One region of the Klebsiella sp. WOUb02 genome, then DNA from elsewhere that is predicted to be linked to it. Evidence: predicted binding sites of a transcription regulator. Region 1 holds the regulator's gene; each other region holds the start of a gene.
The links. The regulator LexA, encoded in region 1, represses DNA repair genes until DNA is damaged. The targets are predictions, from matches to a motif close to TNCTGTATGTACATACAGNA.

Region 1 (5,399 bases):
CATGCGGATAAGAGGTGCGCCGTCCCGGCGGCAGGCGCTCATGATGGATCCCCAGCCGGTTTAGCCTTAGACCGCGGGCCAGCGGCGCGCCGATGGAAAAGAGCTCGCCGCTGTCGGGGTAGGTGGCGTCATCCGGCCCCTCCAGCTCGCGCCAATGTCGAATGCAATCAGGTCGTTTCATCGTTTTCTCCCGAAAATGAGATGCATCAGGTATAGCACAAACCGTGGGTTCTCGGCGTTTTGCCTGGATCGTGATAAAGTAACAACTTCATCGTTACGCAACCAGAGGATGCTCATGGATAAGTCCACTTCGCAAGACATGTTAGCGCATGCTGAAAAGCTCTGCGCGCAGCGGGGCGTGCGCCTGACTCCGCAGCGCCTGGAAGTGTTGCGCCTGATGAGCCTGCAGCAGGGGGCAATCAGCGCCTACGATTTGCTCGATCTCCTGCGCGGTAAAGAGCCGCAGGCCAAGCCGCCAACGGTCTATCGCGCGCTGGAGTTTCTGCTGGAGCAGGGTTTCGTGCACAAGGTGGAATCGACCAACAGCTACGTGCTGTGCCATCTGTTCGATCAGCCAACCCACAGCTCAGCGATGTTTATCTGCGATCGCTGCGGGGTGGTGAAAGAAGAGTGCGCGGAAGGCGTGGAGGACATCATGCATACGCTGGCGGCAAAAATGGGCTTCGCCCTGCGCCATAACGTGATTGAAGCGCACGGCCTGTGCGCGAGCTGCGTCGAGGTAGAGGCCTGTAACGCGCCGGATCGCTGCCATCACGACCACACGATTCAGATGAAAAAGAAAGCCCGCTGAGGCGTTAGCCGCAGCGGGAATCAGGGGTTTTCGCACATCCTTGTCACATTCGGGCAGGCAATAACAAAGGGTTAACGCTCTAAATCTGCTCGCTACCAGCGGTAGTCATTTTTGGTTTCCCAGTCGGACACCTCTTTCTCCGCCCGATCTTTCGCGTAGCCGTAACGCTCCTGGATTCGACCGACCAGCTGGTCGCGCTTGCCCTCGATGACGGTCATATCATCGTCGGTAAGCTTGCCCCACTGCTCTTTCGCTTTACCTTTTAACTGTTTCCAGTTACCGCCGATTTCGTCTTTATTCATAATTCAGTCCTCATCGTTCGGTGAGTTAACAGCCCGCTGTGTGCCGGACATAGGATTAACTATAGATGAGAATGCTGGGTTAATTTTATTATTCGGAATCTTTAACCATATTAACGACAGAATGCGTTATGAAAACCAGGTTCCGCGCCGCCAGTGCCGTCGCCAGATCAGCGCCAGCGACAGGCCCCGCAGCGCCAGGAATACCGTCAGCGCCAGCCACAGGCCGTGGTTACCGAGTACCGGCAAAGTCAGCAGGGTTAAGGCAAAGCCCGCAGCGGCCACCGCCATGCTGTTACGCATTTCTCTGCCGCGCGTCGCGCCGATAAACATCCCGTCCAGCAGATAGCACCAGACGCCGATCGTCGGCAGAATCATCTGCCAGAACAGATAGCGGTCGGCGAGCTGCTGGAGCGAGGGTATCGAGGTCAGCAGAGCGATAATCTGCTCTCCCGCCACGCTGTAGATCAGCGCAAAAGCCAGCGCGACCGTGCCAGACTGTCGGCAGGCCGCACGCCACACCTCCAGCAGCCTGCTGCCATCGCGCGCGCCGTAGGCCTGCCCGGAGTGGGCCTCCACGGCGTAGGCAAAGCCGTCTAACGCATAGGCGGTGAAGGTCAGCATGGTCATCAGGATGGCGTTCACCGCCACGATATCGCCCCCCAGACGCGCGCCAAACACGGTCACCGCGCCAAAGCAGAGCTGCAGCAGCAGGGAGCGCAGCATGATGTCGCGATTCAGGGCCAGCAGCCGCCGGATATCGCCGCGCCAGGCGCCCTTGAGCATAGCGAACGACACGCCGCGCAGCGTCAGTACGCGTTTCGCCATCAGCAGGCCAATGATAAAGGTGGCGTATTCGGCGCTCACCGTCGCCAGCGCCGCGCCCTGCACGTTCATGTGCAGGCCCATCACCAGCCACAGGTCGAGGACGATATTCAGCAGGTTGCCGACAATCAGCAGGATCACCGGCGCGCGGGCATACTGGACGCCCAGCAGCCAGCCCAGCAGCACCAGGTTCGCGAGCGAAGCCGGGGCGCTCAGCCAGCGAATTTCGAGGAAACGCCGGGCCTGCTCCAGCACCGCTTCGCTACCGCCGACGATATGCAGCGCCAGGTTAATGAGCGGCATACGAAACAGAACGATCAGCAGACCGGCGGCCAGCGCCAGCCCAAGCGGCTGCACCAGCGCGCGCGCCAGGCGAACGGGATCCTTTGCGCCGAACGCCTGCGCCGTCAGGCCGGTGGTGCTCATGCGCAGAAAGAGCAGCAGCATGAACAGAAAGCTGGTCGCCGTAGCCCCGACCGCCACGCCGCCGAGGTAAACCGGGCTATCAAGATGGCCGATAACCGCCGTATCCACCAGCCCCAGCAGCGGGACGGTGATATTGGAGAAAATCATCGGTAGCGCCAGGCGCCACAGGGCCTTATCAGCAGCATTAAAAAGCATGGGGAAGAGCCTGAGCGAGGAGAGACAGCGCAGCATCATGCATCGGACGATGCTGCGTTAAGAGAGGACGCTTATAGCCATTCGCCGTTGCGAATGACGCCGACGGCCAGACCTTCAATGGTAAAGTTTTGCTCGCGAAGGTTCACCACGATCGGTGAAAACTCGCTGTTTTCCGGCAGCAGTTCGACGACGTTACCCTGCTTTTTCAGGCGTTTTACCGTCACTTCTTCGTCGATACGCGCGACCACAACCTGCCCGTTACGCACGTCCTGCGTTTTGTGTACCGCCAGCAGATCGCCGTCCAGAATACCAATGTCCTTCATCGACATTCCGCTGACGCGCAGCAGGAAGTCGGCGTTCGGCTTGAACATGGCCGGATCGACCTGGAAGTGGCCTTCGATGTGCTGCTGCGCCAGCAGCGGCTCGCCGGCGGCGACGCGGCCAATCAGCGGCAGGCCGGGCTCTTCTTCAGTCAGCAGACGGATACCGCGGGAGGCACCGGAAACGATCTCGATAGCGCCTTTACGCGCCAGCGCTTTCAGGTGCTCTTCCGCCGCGTTTGGAGAACGGAACCCCAAGCGCTGAGCAATTTCCGCACGCGTCGGCGGCATGCCCGTCTGGCTGATATGATCCCTGATGAGATCAAACACCTCTTGCTGCCTGGTCGTTAACGCTTTCATCCCGCCCCCTGGGTGTATATACAGTTATGCTGTGAGTATATACAGCTAACGGTGATTTTGGAATCAAATTTCACACAAAAATCAGGAGATTCTTTTCTTTTGCCGCCCGCTACGGCCGGTTAGCGCGAAGGGAGTTGCGGCGAAGCGCTGCTGCTCCACGCGGCGCAAAAAAAGCCGCACGGAGGGCGACCGGGCGGCCTGATGCTGCGGAAGCTTAGCGATAGTGCGCCCACAGCAGCGTCACCCAGACGATCAGCGCGATGGCGATCGCCAGAAATACCGCCGCGGAACCCATATCCTTCGCCCGTCCGGAAAGCTCATGGTGCTCAGGGCCAATCCGGTCCACCACCGCCTCAATCGCGCTATTAAGAATTTCGACTATCATCACTAACAGGACCGAGCCTATCAACAGCACGCGCGTAACGGCGTCAACATCCAACCAGCAGGCGATCGCAATGGCAATAACGGTGGCGATACCTTCCTGACGAAAGGCGGCCTCATTTATCCATGCCGCACGAAAACCTTTCCAGGAATACCCTGCCGCTTTAATGATTCGGGTTAACCCGGTGGTATTATTGGCCATCAAAAGAACCTTTTTATGTAAATGACGTCAATGAGTGTACGCGTTTGCCGCGTGGCAACGGAAATTTTGCGCACTTTCTGTTATTCTTGCCGCGCATTTGCATGATTAACCAGAGGCTTCACATCGTTTATGTCCGGCTGGCAACGAATTTACTATAAATTACTGAATTTACCATTACGGCTGCTGGTAAAAAGCAAGTCTATTCCCGCAGAGCCTGCTCAGGAACTGGGACTGGATACCTCGCGTCCGATTATGTACGTTCTGCCCTATAACTCGAAGGCAGACCTGCTGACGCTGCGCGCGCAGTGCCTGGAGCACGATTTAGCCGATCCGCTCGAACCGCTGGAAATCGACGGTACCCTGCTGCCGCGTTACGTCTTTATCCACGGCGGCCCGCGCGTCTTTACCTACTACACGCCGAAAGAAGAGTCCATCAAGCTGTTCCACGACTACCTCGATCTGCACCGCAACCACCCTGACCTCGACGTGCAAATGGTGCCGGTTTCAGTGATGTTTGGTCGTGCGCCCGGGCGCGAAAAGGGCGAACTCAATCCGCCGCTGCGCATGCTTAACGGCATTCAGAAATTCTTCGCCGTGCTGTGGCTGGGCCGCGACAGCTTCGTGCGCTTCTCGCCGCCGGTGTCGCTGCGCCGAATGGCGTCCGAGCACGGCACCGATAAAACCATTGCCCAGAAGCTGGCCCGCGTGGCGCGTATGCACTTCGCCCGTCAGCGCCTGGCCGCCGTCGGCCCGCGCCTGCCGGCGCGTCAGGATCTGTTCAACAAGCTGCTGGCGTCAAAAGCCATCGCCCGCGCGGTGGAAGACGAAGCCCGCAGCAAGAAAATTTCCCACGAGAAGGCGCAGCAAAACGCCATCGCGCTGATGGAAGAGATCGCCGCCAACTTCTCCTACGAGATGATTCGCCTGACCGACCGCGTGCTGGGCTTTACCTGGAACCGCCTGTATCAGGGCATTAACGTTCACAACGCCGAGCGCGTGCGGCAGCTGGCGCACGAAGGGCACGAGATCGTCTACGTTCCGTGCCACCGCAGCCATATGGACTACCTGCTGCTCTCCTACGTGCTTTACCACCAGGGGCTGGTGCCGCCGCATATCGCCGCCGGCATCAACCTCAACTTCTGGCCGGCAGGGCCGATTTTCCGCCGCGGCGGCGCGTTCTTTATTCGCCGGACGTTTAAGGGCAATAAGCTCTACTCAACGGTGTTCCGCGAATATCTTGGCGAGCTGTTCAGCCGCGGCTACTCGGTGGAGTACTTCGTCGAGGGCGGACGCTCCCGTACCGGGCGCCTGCTGGATCCGAAAACCGGCACCCTATCGATGACTATCCAGGCGATGCTGCGCGGCGGCTCCCGGCCAATTACGCTGGTTCCTATCTACATCGGCTACGAGCACGTGATGGAGGTCGGGACCTATGCCAAAGAGCTGCGCGGCGCGACGAAAGAGAAAGAGAGCCTGCCGCAGATGCTGCGCGGCCTGAGCAAGCTGCGTAACCTCGGCCAGGGATACGTTAACTTCGGCGAACCGCTGCCGCTGATGACCTGGCTCAACCAGCACGTGCC
Region 2 (5,399 bases), on a different replicon from region 1:
AAGAGAAAAAGACCGCGCATGTAGTTATGAATAAGGTTCACGCTTCACGCCGTAACTTCAGCGATATAGATAATTACATAGCTCAGTTTGATAATTTGAAGAGGCTGGATACTGCAATCCCAATGGACAAGGCAGCGCCTCAAAAATTCGGGCAAGGATTGGGAGTAGTTGAACATGTTTCAACGCGCTATAGCAACTCAGGCAATGCTATGCGGTCTCTATTCCTAGACATGAGAAATGCTTTAGAAAATGCATAGATTGGGTATATAATAAATATCTAAAATGTACATTTAAAATACTCAAGGTATATCTTATGACTAACTCAAGAAAAGATATGTTTTCCCGAATTTCTCAGCTATCCAAAAATGCACCACTTCAGGAAACATCAAACTCAACAAATGGGTTCCCCTTAAAGAATCCTGATGACAGTGTGCACAGCCCCTCGACTGATTCAGCTACGCCAAAAAGAAGAGCTAAAGCGGTTCGCCGAGCTAAAAACGTGCAAATTCCAGAAGACCTTTGGGATGCCTATGATGCACTAAAAGAAAAGAACGTTACGTCATTATTAATGACGCCGTATATATTGGAAGCGTTTCGTGAGAAGTTAGCGCGAGATGGAGCGTTTGAAAAATAACAAAAAACATACCTGTAAAGTATTAAAAATGTACATTATAGGTGCTGTATGTGTGGTTATTTTGTACATTATATAATTATAATACCTTTGCCACTGGAATATCTCCCCACCGGGTGGTGTAAGCCGGCGACAGCATTTCCCGCTTCATCTTCCATTCCGTATTTACGCCCTGGCCCGCAAACCACACTTTCCCCAGCCCGGACTGATTGATGCCGTCCAGTACCTTCATCAGCCGGGCGCTGTCCGGTCGCGGGCGGTCTTCACTGAACAGGTTCAGACTGGCTGATGCCGTTCGGGGTGAAGTCACCCAGCATGATACCGGCCTTCATGTACCGATGACCCTCCTGCCAGATACGGTCCAGCGAGCGCATGGCCACGGCGAGAATATCCCGGGTGTCCTGCGTGGGCAGCGTCAGCTTTTCGCCGGCGCTGTTGCCGTAGAAAGCCTCATTCACCGCGTGAGGGGAGGTGCGGATGAACACGCTGACGTGGCAGCAGAACTGCCGTTCGCCCCGCAGTTTCTCCGCCGCCCGGGCGGCATACTGGCACAGGGCCTGCTGCATGGCGCTCTTCGTGGTGATGCGTTCGCCAAAGCTGCGGGAGCAGACTATCTGCTGTTTTGACGGCGGCAGCTCTTCAAGCGGAATGCAGGACTCGCCGTTGAGCTCCCGCACGGTGCGCTCCAGCACCACGGTGAAGTTTTTGCGGATAAACGCCGGATGGGTGCGCGCCAGCTGCAGGGCGGTCTCAATCCCCGTCATGTTAAGTTTTTTGCCGATTTTCCGGCCCACGCCCCAGATTTCCTCCACCGGCTGCCGGGCAAGCAGGGCTTCCGTGCGTTTCGGGTTACCCGGTGTCAGCGCCAGCACGCCCCGGAACTGTGGCCACTCCTTTGATGCCCATTGCGCGGATTTGGCGAGCGTTTTGGTCGGGCCCATGCCCACGCCCACGGTGAGACCGGTGATGCGCAGGACATGGTCCCGCAGCCGGCGGCCGAAGTGCTCAAAATCCTCGCAGCCGTCAATCCCGGTCAGGTCGAGAAACATCTCGTCGATGCTGTACTGCTCGACCTTCGGCGTCATTTCCTCAAGGGCAGACATGACGCGAACCGACATCGAATGATACAGCCCGTAGTTCGAACTGAAGATATGTACCTTCTCCGGGAAGGGGGTGTCCCTTATCTGAAACCACGGCACCCCCATTTTTATGCCCAGAACCTTCGCTGCGGCACTTCTTGCAATCACGCAGCCGTCATTGTTGCTGAGCACCACCACCGGTTTACCGCGTAAATCCGGGCGGAACAGGGCCTCACAGACTGGCATAGAAGCTGTTGACGTCCGCCAGTCCGAACATGGTCAGTGCCATCGTCATGTCCTCGCCCGCGTGCTGTGAAAAAACCACGTCACCACCCCCAGCAGCTGCAGCTCAGGCGGGTAAATCACCGGATACGCCGGATTCATCGGCAGCAGGGCAGGGCGGGGGAGCAGCTGCAGACGTTTGACGGTGAAGGCCCCGTCGACTTCCGCAATCACGATATCCCCCTCAGAAGGCGTCTCCGCCCGGTCAACCACCATCACGTCGCCGTCATACAGGCCCAGACCTTCCATGCTGCTGCCGCTGGCGCGCACGAAGAAAGTCGAGGCCCGGCGGCGGATGCAGAGGGCATTCAGGTCCAGCTCATCCTCCACGTAATCAGCGGCCGGCGAGGGAAAACCGGCGGCGCAGGTGTCAGCGAACAGCGGGATGGCCAGCTCAGGACTTCGGTCGGCCGGGCGCAGCAGGGTCAGGGCAGGGGTTTCTTCCGGGGTGGCGTGGCGCGTCATGTGTCCCTCACATCATTACTTTATAAGACTGTATGCATATACAGTATCGGAAATTTACTCCCCTGTTGCAAGTCCCGCCCGGATGCCTGCGGACAGGTGCCTGATACCCGGGCGGATTCTGTTTGCCGGCGACGTGAGAAAAGGCTGTCGCTGCGCGCCGCTGTTGCCGGCGTACCGGCTTCGCCTGTCGCCGGGGTGGCGCTGACGCGCCGGACGGAAAACCGTCACCGCCTGTGGGCTGCGCCGTGACTTCACGTTAGCCGGGGCGCGTTCCGGTCAAGGGTGCGTTTCACCTCTGTCGTCACCCGTTCCCCGCCGTGCGCGGGACATTCAGTCCGCGCCGGCGGCGCGTGCGGCTTCCTCCTTCGCCCGTTGCCCGGTCCGCTCGCGGCCCGGCTGCGGTGTCGTCACGGCGCAGGAGCCGGAAACCCATTAACCGGGGAGTGTTTATGCCGAACTGGTGTGCAAACAGGCTGTGCGTGACGGGGCGCAGCGAAGACATTGAGCAGGTCAGGGTGCTGACGGACGGCGGACGTTATCCGTCATACGCGCGCGCGGCGGCGCAGGGCGTGCAGCTGTTTCTGGCGGGCTGCGCGGGCATGCTGAAAACCACGGAAGTGATGGCGTATCTGCCGTATCCGGGGCTGACAGCAGCCGGGCAGGGTGATGACACCCCGGAAAACCGCGCCTTCACGCAGTGGCTGGCGCACCTGCAGGCGGGTACGGCGCTGACGGATGCGGCGTGCGACGACCTGCATGCCCTGTGGCTGGCTGGCGGCCTGCGCGACCGGCGCCGGGATGACCTGACGGATGCGCAGCAGGCATGCATCGCCGCCGTGTTTACCGGACAGCGCCACGACGGGTACGGAAGTTTCTCCACCACTTCCGTGTCGGCATGGTGGGATGCGGTCTGTGACGGTCTGCCGGGTCTGAAGGCGCGTCCCCTTGACCTGATGATGGTGCTGCCGTCGCGTCTGGATGTGGAAATCAACGGCTTTAACGGGCGCCTGCTGGCCGGTGTGCCGTCCGGTTACAGCTGGTACGTGGAACGTTATGGCACCAAATGGCCGTGCGGGTATGACCTGACGGTCTGTGACGGCGGTGCGGACTGGCTGTCGGTGGACTTTGACACCCCGTGGTCGCCCCCGGCGGAAGCGGTGATGGCCGAACTCAGTGAGCGCTACGGCGTGACGGTGGAGCACTGGTACGCGGAGCAGGGCTGCGACTTCTGCGGGTACGCCTGCTACGCCCGTGGGGTGCAGACGGAGAGCCTCAGCGACGTGCTGGAGTGGAGCGACGTGGATGAGAGCGATGAGGACGCCTGCCCGGAAGTGACCGGCCCGGCGTGGATAGTGGATAACGTGGTGCACTTCGGTGGCTGACAAGGGAGCGGGCGGCGCAGGCCGCCCGACAGTGATGATGACAAAACGCATGACCGTAAAGGCTTTTAAAGAACGGCTGGCCGGATACGCGGATGACACCCTGTGCTGCGGCACCTTCTGGCTGGCTGGCGATTTTCTCGCACTGGATGAGACGCTCGACGAGGATACCCTCGATGCCGCGATGGAGCGGGCGCAGGACGCGCACGACGCAAATGAAGGGTTCAGCCGGCAACATCCGGCACGGGTGACTGACGAAGTGAAACAGGAGGACAAATGAACGCATGGCTGGTGACGTTTCAGGCCGAAAGGCACGGGGTGGAGTATGAGCACCATCTGCTGCTGCAGGGCGCAGACCTGCCGCTGGCGGAAGCCGCCTGCGGGCTGATGGCGGATACATGGTGGCAGGGTGAGCGCCCGGTCTGCGCGGAGGGGGTTTACCGGACATACGTGCACGGCAGCGTGTGGCTCAGTGCCATCATCCTGCTCAGTGATGCAGAGCTGGAGACCCTCACCGGGCTGAAGTTTCTGGACAGATGGTTTGTGACCGGCTCACCGGACGCCCCGGTGGTGCAGGACGAACAGGATAACCGCTGGCAGGACTTCCGCGACTGAAACCATAAGGTGGCCGCCCGCCGGGGCGGCGCTTTTCACACACAGGATAAGGAAGTCGCTGCGCTCCGCTCCTGAGCCGGCACCCGGTCTGACGCCGGATGCCGGCGGGCAGGAAGTGCCGTGCCCTCACGGTAGCCGGGCCGCTTCGCCGGCAAGGGACGCTGTCGCTCGTCCTGCTCACCCGTTCCCCGCCGTGCGCGGGACATTCAGTCCGCTCCGGCGGCGCGTGCGGCTTGCGCGTCCGCCCCTGCCTGCTTCGCCTGTGGCCCGGCTTTGTGGAGGTCACGGCACCACAGGGGTGCCCCTTGATACTCAGGAGCAGAACATGTCCCGATTCATGCAGGGCGACAGCGTGCAGGTTATGGCCGGATTCCCCGATAACAGCATTGATTTCATCTTAACTGACCCGCCGTACCTCGTCGGCTTTAAGGACCGTTCCGGGCGTTCGATTGCCAATGACGTGAACGATGAATGGGTATTACCGGCAAGCCGGCAGATGTACCGGGTGCTGAAGGCCAACAGTCTGGCGGTGAGCTTTTACGGCTGGAACCGGGTGGACACCTTCATGCAGGCATGGAAAGCCGCCGGCTTCCGTGTGGTCGGCCACCTCGTGTTCACCAAACCTTACGCCTCAAAATCGGCCTTTGTCGGCTACCAGCACGAAAGCGCGTATGTGCTGGCGAAGGGCCGCCCGGCTTTACCCGCAAATCCGCTGCCGGACGTGATGCCGTGGCAGTACACCGGCAACCGTCACCATCCGACCGAAAAACCGGTGAGCATCCTGCGCCCGCTGATTGAGAGCTTCACGCAGCCCGGCGACCTGATTCTGGACCCGTTTGCCGGCAGCGGTTCGACCTGCGTCGCCGCCGACCAGTGTGGCCGCCGCTGGATTGGTATTGAACTCCTTGAGCAGTACCACGCCGCCGCCCTGAAACGCCTCGGCGAGCA
Region 3 (5,399 bases), 110 kb from region 1:
AGTATTTCGGCGAGCATCTCGACGGCTTTATCTTTACGCAAAACGGCTGGGTGCAGAGCTACGGTTCACGCTGCGTGAAGCCGCCGGTGGTTATCGGCGACGTCAGCCGCCCGGAGGCCATCACCGTTGAGTGGGCGAAGTACGCGCAGTCTCTCACCGACAAACCGGTGAAAGGCATGCTGACCGGCCCGGTGACGATTCTGTGCTGGTCCTTCCCGCGGGAAGACGTCAGCCGCGAAACCGTCGCTAAGCAGATTGCGCTGGCGCTGCGTGACGAAGTGGCGGATCTGGAAGCGGCCGGTATCGGCATCATTCAGATTGATGAACCGGCGCTGCGCGAAGGTCTGCCCCTCAAGCGTAGCGACTGGGATGCATACCTCCAGTGGGGCGTGGAAGCTTTCCGCATCAACGCCGCCGTGGCGCAGGATAATACCCAGATCCATACCCATATGTGCTACTGCGAGTTCAACGACATCATGGATTCTATCGCGGCGCTGGACGCGGACGTGATTACCATCGAGACCTCGCGTTCCGACATGGAGTCTGCTGGAGTCGTTCGAGGAGTTCGAATACCCGAACGAAATCGGGCCGGGCGTATATGACATCCACTCGCCTAACGTCCCGAGCGTGGAGTGGATTGAAGCCCTGCTGGAGAAAGCCGCTCAGCGTATCCCGGCGGAGCGTCTGTGGGTTAACCCGGACTGCGGCCTGAAAACTCGCGGCTGGCCGGAAACCCGCGCCGCGCTGGCTAACATGGTGAAAGCTGCGCAGAACCTGCGCGAATCCGCATAAAGCGCCGCTGCGCTAATAAGGCAATAAAAGAGGAGGCTAAGGCCTCCTCTTTTTTATGCACCGAAAGCGTAAGCTTAAGCCTTCTTGCTCCCGCCGTACTGGGCAAACCACGCCAGCATGCGCTGCCAGCCGTCCTGCGCCGACTCCTCATGGTAGCTGGCGCGATAGTCGGCATTAAACGCGTGGCCGGCCTGCGGATAGACCACGATCTCCGCCGTCGCGTTGGCGGCGCGCAGCGCCTGGCGCATGGTTTCTACCGTATCCTGCGGGATGCTGTCATCCTTCGCGCCGTAAAGTCCCAGCACCGGCGCGTTAAGATCGACGGCGACGTCCACCGGATGCTTCGCGGAGTTCAGCGTTTTCTGCCCGACCAGCTTGCCGTACCAGGCGACGGCGGCCTTCAGCTGCGGGTTATGCGCGGCGTAGAGCCAGGTAATACGGCCACCCCAGCAGAAGCCGGTGACCAGCAGACGATGGGCATCGCCCCCATGACGCGCCGCCCAGCCTGGCTACGTGGTCAAGGTCTGCCAGCACCTGCGAGTCCGGGACTTTGCTGACCAGCTCCTGAAATAGCGTCGGGATATCGGTGTACTCGTTCGGATCGCCCTGGCGAAAGTACAGCTCCGGGGCGATAGCCAGATAGCCTTCCAGCGCCAGACGACGGCAAACGTCGCGAATATGCTCATGGACGCCGAAAATTTCCTGTACCACGATAACCACCGGCAGCGGCCCATCGCTATTTTTCGGCCGGGCATGGTACGCCGGCATATTCTCTCCCTGGGAAGGGATCGAGGTTTCTCCGGCGGTAATGCTCTCTTCCGACGTATGAACGGCGGTAGATGCGTGCGGGGTGGCTGCAGGTGCAAAGCCGGGTTGCTTGGTTGTAGTCATGGTATTCTCCGTACCCTTAATTTATTAGCGCATCGATAACTATAGACTCTTAAGACCAGTCGTTAACAAATCACAGTGCCTGAAACAGGCTATCTTTTGTTCAGGCGCAGTGAATATAACTTGTTAATGTGACGTAACTCACTATTTAGTGGAATATCGTTGCAATGATTTTCATTCATGGTGATTGGTGTCACAAAATTAAGCGGGTGGCTTCTGTAAAGTACCGTTTTGCTTCTGCTGATAATTCGACCCACAGAGGAGTTTTTTATGTCTAAGTCTGATGTTTTTCATCTCGGCCTCACCAAAAACGATTTACAAGGGGCTACGCTGGCTATCGTCCCTGGCGATCCGGAGCGTGTGGAAAAGATCGCCGCGCTGATGGATAAGCCGGTCAAGCTGGCATCGCACCGCGAATTTACCTCCTGGCGCGCCGAACTTGACGGCAAGCCGGTGATCGTATGCTCTACCGGTATCGGCGGCCCGTCGACGTCGATTGCCGTAGAAGAGCTGGCTCAGCTGGGAATCAATACCTTCCTGCGTATTGGCACCACCGGCGCCATCCAGCCGAATATCAACGTTGGCGACGTTCTGGTGACTACCGCATCCGTACGCCTCGACGGCGCGAGCCTGCACTTTGCGCCAATGGAGTATCCGGCCGTCGCTGATTTCGCCTGCACCACCGCGCTGGTGGAAGCGGCTAAATCAATCGGCGCGACGACCCATATCGGCGTAACCGCCTCTTCCGATACCTTCTATCCGGGCCAGGAGCGCTATGACACCGTTTCCGGTCGCGTGGTGAGCCGTTTTAAAGGCTCGATGGCAGAGTGGCAGGCGATGGGCGTCATGAACTACGAGATGGAATCCGCCACGCTGCTGACCATGTGCTCCAGCCAGGGCCTGCGCGCCGGGATGGTTGCCGGGGTGATCGTGAACCGCACCCAGCAGGAAATACCTAACGCTGAAACCATGAAGCAAACCGAAAGCCATGCGGTGAAAATTGTCGTTGAAGCGGCCCGCCGCCTGCTGTAGTTCCTCCCCTTGTTGCAAAGGCCGGCTCGCCCGGCCTCTCTTTTTTGCGCTGCGCCTCGCAGGAAATTCCTTTTAAACTGGACGTTTGTACAGCACAATTCTATTTTTGTGCCGTAAGCGGCTGCAGTAGCAGGGGGCGTTGTGGATATCTCAATGATTATAAGTGCCATCGTGGCGCTGGTCGCAGGGCTGATCGTCGGCTGGCTGGCGACGAAGGCCGCTGCCGATCGGACGCGTGCCGACCTTATCGAAGAGCGGCGCGAGCTGGATATAGAGCTGAGCTCGGCCCGCCAGCAGCTGGTGCAGGCGGCCCACTGGCGCGACGAGTGCGAACTGCTGAATAATGAGCTGCGCAGCCTGCGCGATATCAATAGTTCGCTGGAGGCCGATCTCCGTGAAGTCACCACCCGCCTTGACTCCACCCGGCTACATGCGGAAGAGAAAATTCGCCAGATGGTGAACAGCGAGCAGCGCCTCAGCGAGCAGTTTGAAAATCTGGCTAACCGTATCTTCGAACACAGCAACCGGCGGGTTGACGAGCAGAACCGACAAAGCCTGCACGGCCTGCTGACGCCGCTGCGTGAACAGCTGGACGGCTTTCGTCGCCAGGTACAGGAGAGCTTCGGCCAGGAGGCGCGAGAGCGTCACACCCTCGCCCATGAAATTCGCAACCTGCAGCAGCTCAATACCCGGATGGCCCAGGAGGCCCTGAACCTGACCCGCGCCCTTAAGGGCGATAACAAAACCCAGGGTAACTGGGGGGAAGTGGTTCTAACCCGCGTGCTGGAGGCTTCCGGGCTGCGGGAAGGCCACGAATACCAGACCCAGGTCAGCATTGAAACGGAAAACCGCTCGCGAATGCAGCCGGACGTGATCGTCCGTTTGCCGCAGGGAAAAGACGTGGTCATTGATGCCAAAATGACGCTGGTGGCCTATGAGCGCTACTTTAACGCCGAAGATGATTACGCCCGCGAGGCGGCGCTGCAGGAGCATATTGCGTCGGTGCGCAGCCATATCCGCCTGCTTGGCAGGAAAGATTATCAACAGCTGCCGGGGCTGCGATCGCTCGACTACGTCCTGATGTTTATCCCCGTCGAACCCGCATTTCTGCTGGCGATAGATCGCCAGCCCGAGCTTATCAGCGAAGCGCTGCAGCACAATATTATGCTGGTCAGCCCCACCACGCTGCTGGTGGCGTTACGCACTATCGCCAATCTCTGGCGCTATGAGCACCAAAGCCGCAATGCGCAGAAGATTGCCGAACGCGCGGGCCGCCTGTACGACAAAATGCGGCTGTTCGTCGATGATATGTCCGCAATAGGCCAGAGCCTCGATAAAGCGCAGGATAATTACCGCCAGGCGATGAAAAAGCTGGCCTCCGGCCGCGGTAACCTGCTGGTGCAGGCTGAAGCCTTTCGCGGCCTCGGGGTGGAGGTTAAGCGCGGGATTAATCCTGACTTAGTCGAACAGGCAACAGCCCGGGACGATGAATACCGGCTGGATGAGGATGATAACTCAACGGAAAATAACGATTTTTCGTCAGAGTCTTTCGCTGCATCGCTGTCGGGTGAGGGTTCTCAGCCGCGTTGAACCGTATGGGAAATGCGCTAAATCTGTTACACTCGACGAACATTTTCTTGATAAGCAAGCAGGCATTGAGATGGTTGAGGATTCACAAGAAACGACGCACTTTGGCTTTCAGACGGTTGCCAAAGAGCAGAAGGCGGACATGGTGGCGCATGTATTCCATTCTGTGGCCGCAAAATATGATGTGATGAATGATTTGATGTCGTTCGGTATTCATCGTTTGTGGAAGCGTTTCACCATCGATTGCAGCGGCGTGCGTCGTGGGCAAACCGTGCTGGATCTGGCCGGCGGCACCGGCGACCTGACGGCAAAATTCTCCCGCCTGGTCGGCGAGACTGGCCGCGTCATGCTGGCAGATATTAACGATTCCATGCTGAAAATAGGCCGCGAAAAGCTGCGCAACATCGGCATTATCGGTAACGTTGAATACGTTCAGGCCAATGCGGAAGCGCTGCCGTTTGCCGATAACACCTTTGACTGCATCACCATTTCATTCGGCCTGCGTAACGTCACCGATAAAGAAAAAGCGCTGCGCTCTATGTACCGAGTGCTGAAGCCGGGCGGACGCCTGCTGGTGCTGGAATTTTCAAAACCGATTATTGAGCCGCTTAGCAAAGCGTACGACGCCTACTCCTTCCATATCCTGCCGCGCGTGGGTGAACTGGTGGCCAACGACGGCGAAAGCTATCGCTACCTGGCGGAATCTATTCGCATGCACCCCGATCAGGACACCCTGAAGGGCATGATGCAGGATGCGGGCTTTGAAAGCGTCGACTACTACAACCTGACGGCAGGTATCGTGGCGTTACACCGCGGTTATAAGTTCTGACAGGGGGACGCTATGCCTTTCAAACCACTGGTCACCGCGGGTATTGAGACGGTCCTGAATACCTTTCTCTGGCGTGATAAAGCCTTAAAACCGGCGCGTCAGCGTTTGTCAGGGAAAGTGCTGCGCGTGGAGCTGCAGGAGTTGGCGACGCCGGTGGTTCTGGCCTTTAGCGACCGTCAGGTCGATGTACTCGGCGCGTGGGAAGGCGCCGCGGATTGTACCGTCATCACCCGCCTGAGCGTCCTGCCGCAGCTGCGCAATCGTCAGCAGC

Region 2: a site for LexA is predicted at 2,484-2,503, ahead of umuD (translesion error-prone DNA polymerase V autoproteolytic subunit). Genes of this name have one in related genera too.
Region 3: a site for LexA is predicted at 2,788-2,807, ahead of rmuC (DNA recombination protein RmuC). Genes of this name have one in related genera too.

What each region holds. Positions count from the first base shown of each region.
Region 1 covers NZ_CP170110.1:3,413,718-3,419,116, forward strand. The annotation lists gene ABOC21_RS23540 (cupin domain-containing protein) at 1-181, opposite strand, end outside; gene zur (zinc uptake transcriptional repressor Zur) at 296-811, shown strand; gene ABOC21_RS23550 (CsbD family protein) at 904-1,113, opposite strand; gene dinF (MATE family efflux transporter DinF) at 1,240-2,556, opposite strand; gene lexA (transcriptional repressor LexA) at 2,628-3,236, opposite strand; gene ABOC21_RS23565 (diacylglycerol kinase) at 3,451-3,819, opposite strand; gene plsB (glycerol-3-phosphate 1-O-acyltransferase PlsB) at 3,949-5,399, shown strand, end outside.
Region 2 covers NZ_CP170104.1:3,952-9,350, forward strand. The annotation lists gene ABOC21_RS00180 (ParA family protein) at 1-257, shown strand, start outside; gene ABOC21_RS00185 (molecular chaperone) at 314-634, shown strand; partial or broken gene umuC (translesion error-prone DNA polymerase V subunit UmuC) at 711-1,987, opposite strand; gene umuD (translesion error-prone DNA polymerase V autoproteolytic subunit) at 2,002-2,457, opposite strand; gene ABOC21_RS00200 (DUF1281 domain-containing protein) at 2,907-3,839, shown strand; gene ABOC21_RS00205 (hypothetical protein) at 3,832-4,116, shown strand; gene ABOC21_RS00210 (hypothetical protein) at 4,113-4,451, shown strand; gene ABOC21_RS00215 (DNA methyltransferase) at 4,777-5,399, shown strand, end outside.
Region 3 covers NZ_CP170110.1:3,526,869-3,532,267, reverse strand. The annotation lists partial or broken gene metE (5-methyltetrahydropteroyltriglutamate--homocysteine S-methyltransferase) at 1-792, shown strand, start outside; partial or broken gene ABOC21_RS24075 (dienelactone hydrolase family protein) at 867-1,683, opposite strand; gene udp (uridine phosphorylase) at 1,951-2,712, shown strand; gene rmuC (DNA recombination protein RmuC) at 2,854-4,302, shown strand; gene ubiE (bifunctional demethylmenaquinone methyltransferase/2-methoxy-6-polyprenyl-1,4-benzoquinol methylase UbiE) at 4,373-5,128, shown strand; gene ubiJ (ubiquinone biosynthesis protein UbiJ) at 5,141-5,399, shown strand, end outside.